2 linked regions of the Salinivibrio kushneri genome follow. The main gene of each other region encodes a partner of the protein of the gene in region 2 in a complex. Links are inferred from orthologs where the notes say so. Each region holds a gene or a part of one and is shown on either strand. Other genes may lie near its edges.

The links.
Region 1: the proteins of N8M53_RS09425 (region 2) and mlaC are in contact, whole or in part, in a cryo-EM structure (PDB 8I8X), measured with the Escherichia coli proteins. The link is inferred for Salinivibrio kushneri from one-to-one orthologs.

What each region holds. Positions count from the first base shown.
Region 1 is NZ_CP114588.1:326,638-329,745, reverse strand. Bases 138-2,919 are described here. They hold mlaC (phospholipid-binding protein MlaC), read right to left. Parts: upstream 1,975-2,919; coding sequence 1,300-1,974; downstream 138-1,299. Other genes in these bases: mlaE (lipid asymmetry maintenance ABC transporter permease subunit MlaE), read right to left, coding at 2,462-2,919; mlaD (outer membrane lipid asymmetry maintenance protein MlaD), read right to left, coding at 1,980-2,459; N8M53_RS01670 (STAS domain-containing protein), read right to left, coding at 989-1,303; ibaG (BolA family iron metabolism protein IbaG), read right to left, coding at 732-986; murA (UDP-N-acetylglucosamine 1-carboxyvinyltransferase), read right to left, coding at 138-722. Also shown: more of murA, read right to left, coding at 1-137; more of mlaE, read right to left, coding at 2,920-3,108. UniProt on the Escherichia coli protein: Involved in a phospholipid transport pathway that maintains lipid asymmetry in the outer membrane by retrograde trafficking of phospholipids from the outer membrane to the inner membrane.
Region 2 is NZ_CP114588.1:2,007,959-2,011,032, forward strand. Bases 50-2,797 are described here. They hold N8M53_RS09425 (VacJ family lipoprotein), read right to left. Parts: upstream 1,929-2,797; coding sequence 1,170-1,928; downstream 50-1,169. Other genes in these bases: N8M53_RS09420 (outer membrane protein transport protein), read left to right, coding at 50-1,086; ccmI (c-type cytochrome biogenesis protein CcmI), read right to left, coding at 2,004-2,797. Also shown: more of N8M53_RS09420, read left to right, coding at 1-49; more of ccmI, read right to left, coding at 2,798-3,074. UniProt on the Escherichia coli protein: Involved in a phospholipid transport pathway that maintains lipid asymmetry in the outer membrane by retrograde trafficking of phospholipids from the outer membrane to the inner membrane.

The sequences.
Region 1 (3,108 bases), 1.7 Mb from region 2 along the record:
GCCACCAAGAAGGTGCCGGTTTCAATCCGATCAGCCACCACCGAGTGCTTACCGCCGCCGAGGCGCTCTACCCCTTCAATTTCAATCCGATCCGTGCCTGCACCTGACACCTTGGCACCCAGCATGTTGAGGAACTTGGCGGTATCAACAATTTCTGGCTCACGCGCCGCGTTTTCAATCACTGTGGTGCCGTTAGCCAAGGTGGCTGCGCTCATGATGGTAACCGTTGCGCCGACGCTGACTTTGTCCATCACGATATGGGCGCCTTGTAAGCGACCATCGACGGTGGCGCGCACATAGCCTTCATCCAAGGTAATAGTGGCACCCAGCTGCTCAAGGCCATTGATATGCAAGTCCACCGGGCGTGCCCCAATCGCGCAGCCGCCTGGCAATGACACTTCGCCTTTACCAAAGCGTGCCACCAACGGCCCAAGCGCCCAAATAGACGCGCGCATGGTTTTCACCAAATCATAAGGGGCGCATAGCTCGGTAATGTCGCTGGCATCCACATGCACAGAGCCGTTACGATTGACCTTGGCACCTAAGCGAGATAACAGTGCCATGGTGGTATCAATGTCACGCAATTTAGGGACATTCGCCACCTCGACCGGCTCTTCAGCCAGTAGTGAAGCAAATAAAATCGGGAGGGCGGCATTTTTCGCGCCAGAAATGGCCACATCACCTTTTAGCGGGCCATTGCCCGTCACTCGAAACTTTTGCATCAGACCCTCTTACAACTGCATCAGCTTTTTATCGCGCGCCCATTCACTCGGGGTCATCGCTTTAATACTGACAGCATGGATATCATTACGTGCAATATGCGCCATCAGCGGTGCATAAATCGTTTGTTGCTTTTTCACACGTGACATCCCGTCAAACATCTCTGCCACAGCAATCACTTCAAAGTGGCTGCCATCGCCTTTCACGTGCAGCTCGTCCACTGACAAAGCTGCCTCTAAAATGGCTTTAACTTCGCTTGCTTCCACGTTTAAACCCCTTCTTGATGCTCAGCATCGTCAAAAAATGTTTCTAAATTGCTCAGCGTTAACAACAATTTAAGCTGCTCTGGCACCCCTTGATAACGCACCTGTTGTCCTTGACTACGTAGTTGCTTATCAAGGTGTAGCAACATCGCCATACCAGCCGAATCGACGCGCGACAGCGCGCTTAAATCCAGGCTCAAGGCGGTGTCGGTGGGGAGCCACTGGTCACGCTGACGCCAAAAGTCAGGCACTGTGTCACGATCTAATCGCCCTGACAAGTGATACTGTTGCCCGTCCCCAGCGGTTAGGCGGATGCTCATGAGGCGTCCTGTTTTTGCTTGTCTTCTCGACGGATGGGGCGATCTGCCAAGGTTTTTAATTGTTCAATGACCGAATCAATGCCATCACGACGTAGCGGCGCTTTCCACTCCGACTGCTTAGACTGGATCATACTCACACCTTCAGCGGTTACGTCATAGGCTTGCCAATTTCCTGTCCGAGTATTTTTACGTAAGCTAAAATCAAGGCGAATTGGTGGTCGTGACGAGTCAGTAATGTCCACCCGCACTTTGACAATTTTATCGTCCGGAGCAATCGGCTGATCTTTTTGTACCTCGACGTCCTGGTCATCATACTCGAGCAGGATTTGGGCATAGGAAGCAATCATGTATTCAGTGAATGCCTCGGTAAAGGCATCACGCTGCGCCGGTGTCGCTTTGCGATAATACTGCGCCCCTAACACCAGCGATGCCGCATACCGGGTATGGATATAAGGCAGCAACTCGTCTTTGACCACATCGCGCAGCAAGTCTGGATCGGCGCGGAATAAGGTGCGATCTTTACGCAAGCGACTAAAGGTGTTGTCCGCGACTTGCTCAATCAGCTGATAAGGGTTGGATTGATCAACCGGCTCGCTGGCCTGCGCCAAAGAGCCAAGGCTAGAAACCATGAGGCAAACGACGCTGCCCAGTGCGATCAATATCTTCTTCATGCTGTTTACTCCTTGTCACCCATGCTGTAGAGGAATTGACCGATCAAGTCTTCTAGCACCAGTGCCGATTTGGTGTCCTGAATTTTGTCCCCTGCATCGAGATAGCCAATACCGAGGGCTTCATCCACGAAACCTGGGGTAATGCCAATGTACTGCTCACCCAGTAACCCTGCGGTATAAATCGATGCCGAGCTTGATTCGGGAAAGCGCCCGGCGTCTGCGTTTATTTGCAAGGTAACCTGCGGAACATACGTCTCTGCATTCAATGAAATATCTGTGACCTGACCGACCGTCACGCCGCCCACTTTGACGGGGGAGCGCACTTTCAAGCCACCAATATTGTCAAACTCAGCGGTTAAGGTGTAGGTATCCGCCCGTCCCCAACGTTGGACGTCTGCCACTTGAAACGCCAAAACCAATAACGCTGCAATGCCAGCAATGACAAAGCAACCTACCCAAAATTCTGTTTTACGACTCTGTTGCATGATTAATTCCCAAACATGAGTGCAGTAAGGACAAAGTCTAGGCCAAGCACGGCCAACGATGAATGTACCACAGTGCGTGTGGTGGCGCGGCTGATCCCTTCCGATGTCGGTGTGGCATCATAGCCGTTAAAAAGGGCAATCCAGGTCACAGCCACTGCAAATACCACACTTTTGATCAGTGCGTTGCCCACGTCATAACCTAGATCGACCGACGCTTGCATCACCGACCAGAAACTGCCGTGATCAATGCCTTTCCAGTCGACGCCGACCAACTCGCCACCCCAAATGCCCACCAGCATAAAAATCACTGCCAGCAGTGGCATGGCAATCACGCCCGCCCAAAAGCGCGGGGCAATCACCCGACGCAGCGGGTCGACCGCCATCATCTCAAGGCTAGAGAGCTGCTCAGTGGCTTTCATTAAGCCAATTTCCGCAGTCAGCGCTGACCCGGCGCGGCCAGCAAACAACAAGGCGGTCACTACGGGGCCAAGCTCACGCAGCAGCGACAAGGCCACCATTTGCCCAAGGCTGGTTTCCGCGCCAAAGTCTGATAAGACCAGGTACCCTTGCAAACTCAGCACCATACCAATAAACAGGCCTGAGACCATGATGATCGCCAGTGAGCGAACCCCCACCGAATAAAGCTGCT
Region 2 (3,074 bases):
GGTCAAACCTCAACCAATGATGTTGCCCATGATGCCGTGATCCCTAATTTCTATTTTTCCCATCAAATCGACGATCGCTTTACCGCTGGCCTCGCTCTCGCGACCAACTTTGGCATGGAAACCGATTTAGGCGACGATTTTACCGGTACCCAGTTTGGTAACGAAGCGGCAGTGACCACCTTTGAAATCAACCCTAATATCGCTTGGAAAGCCACCGAGCAATTACGCCTGGGCGCCGGTATCCGCTATGTGTTGGGGGAAGGCAGTATTGGGGCGAAAAGTAGTAAAGGTGCTCAACTACCTAAAAACGCAGGCCCACTTGCCGGCAGTCCTGTTCCTGAGCACAGCACTCTGAAGTATATGGAAGGCGATGATCGTGCCTGGGGTTGGCAATTGGGTGCCGTGTACGACATCAATGACAAGCACCGGGTCGGCGTTAACTATCGCTCCGAAGTTGATCTGACACTTGAGGGGCATGCAGAAGGTCTAACTTACAACCTAGCAGCAATTCAAAAAGGTCAACTTGCTGGAGCAGATTATCTGAGTAGCAACCACTATTCAGGCAGTATGGATCTCACCCTCCCCGCTACCGCCGAGTTCTCTTCGTTGCATCAGCTGACTGAGCAGTGGGCGGTACACACCAGCATTAACTGGACCGAGTGGAGCAGCTTTGACAAACTCGAGGCGGACATCCCCTCCCTTTCTAGCGATCCAAAGATGGTGAAAGTAGAGAATTGGGAAGATAACTATCGCTTTGCCATCGGCACCACTTATCAGTGGGATCAGAAACTGACGTTGCGCTCAGGCGTTGCCTACGATACCTCGGCAGTGAGCGATAAAAACCGCACCCTGACCATCCCAGAGACTGACCGTACCTGGTTAAGCGTGGGTGCCGGCTATGACGTAACACCTAAGCTCACCCTGGATGCTGCCTTTACCTATGTCTTTGCCAAAGATGCCCCGGTGAAAGAGCCGCGTGATGGTATTGAGTCCGACCAGTCAGGCTCAGCGTTTGGTGGTAACTTTGAAGGCGAAACCACCGGTAATGTGTGGTTAGTCGGCGTACAAGCCAGCTACCGCTTCTAAACGCTCAGGTCTTCAAACAAAAACACCACGGCCTAAGCCGTGGTGTTTTTTTATCGTGTTTTACCTAACTCGCTTACGCTGATTTACGGTGCGGCATCAATATCATCGATAAAATCATCGAGAAACTCATCATCCAAGGCAGGTTGTTGCTCCAATGCCTCATCGCCTTTGGCGCGATAGCGGCGGTTTTGCAGGTAAGCCTCACGGGCAAACGCGTAAGGGTCCGGTGAGTTATCTAATTGCGACTCCTGAGACACTAACGCAGCGCGCGACTCCATCCCATCAAACATCCATTTTAAAACCGACTGCGGCAGGGTGAGTAACGCCAGCGGCGGATACAAACCATCAACGACTTCGCCCGCGCCTTCTCGTACCGAGGTGGGGCCATAACCGGGCAGCATAATATACGCGCCCGTACCCACATCATAGTGTCCGATCGCATCACCGAATTCGCGCTGGTCATACTTTTGAATATCAGCGGCGGACGCAATATCAATCAAGCCACCCAAGCCAAACAAGGTATTTATCCAAAAGCGGTTAAAATGGGTCGCGGCTTTCTCGCCTTCCAGCATGATTAAACTATTCAAAAAGCTGGCTGGCTCTTCAAGGTTGCCCAAAAAGTTAGAAATCCCAGTGCGCACGGGGCTCGGTACATAATCGACATACGCAATCGAGACAGGGCGTGCCACATAGGGATCCAAATAATCGTAGTTGACCGTCCACATCGCACGGTTAAAGCCCTCTAACGGGTCTTCAGGGTGCGGCTCTGCACCTGGCGGACGTGATACACAACCGGTTAATAGGCCGAGTACCGCCGCCATCAAACACAGACGTTTCCACATCAAATGGCATTCCTCTACACAATGAAAGGCTGGGGATGCCCAGCCTTGCTAACAATGATGACTATTCTGGCTTGGTTATTGTTGTTTGTCGATAACCAGTTCTGTGTGGCTGCCTAGACTTACCACCGCACTTTGTCCAACCCAGTCACCTTCTTTCGTTGCGACGTTACCATCTCGGTCAATTCGCGCCTTAATCACCACCTTATCTTGCGAGGATAACGCTTGGTTGGGATTCAGGCTGTCAGTGTCTGCCAAGTCCACAGACAAGGGAAACTTAGATAAAGGCAGGCGCTTGGCTGCAATCGGCATCGATGAATCGGCCGACGCGTGAGCAGAAATGATCACCACCCCCTCGTTAGGTAACTGCACTTGGCTGCCCAGTGTCACCGTAATATCGACTTTGGCACCGTCCGCGCTATTGAGAGCCAACTTTGCTCGTGCGATCGACTGATCTAACGTCTGGTTACGCGGGTCGTCACTGCCTATCAAGGTTTTCATCGCCTTCCATGTAGCGATCGCATCTTGATATCGTTCTTGCTCGAACGCTTGGTAGGCGAGCAAAGACATCGCCTGCAGATTAAAGGGGTTGTCTTTCACCACAGATTTCAACAAATTCTGCGCCCGCGCACTGTCTGCTTCATCACCTGCAAACAACAAGGCTTGCGCTAGCCCGACTTGAATATCAGGTTGTGAAGGTGCCAAGGCATAGGCTTTTTCCATTGCCCCCTTAGCCGTTTCACCGTCTCGATTAGCAAGACCAATACGGCCAAGCAACAGCCACCCAGTGCTATCGCTTGGCTCGTGTTGCAAGCGCGTGCGCAACGCCAAGGTTAAGTCTTGCATCTCTTGTTGCGTCAGCGGCTGTTCATTGTTAAGCAGGCGCTTAGATAACGACGGCAACTGCTGGGCGGTTTGTTGCCACTGCGCCACTTGGTTGGCACTGCCCTCAATACCATATAAACCGAAGCTCACCACCGCTAGCACGATTAAACCTGGCACCCACTGCATCGGTGTCAGTCGCAAGTGACGGGCTTGTTTGGCTTTCTCTTTTTCTGGGATATCGTCTAACAGAGACTGTTGAAGGTCGCGCGTCAGATCCTTTTCATTATCGATTAAGCCTTCAGCGCTTTCTGCTTGAATTTCTTC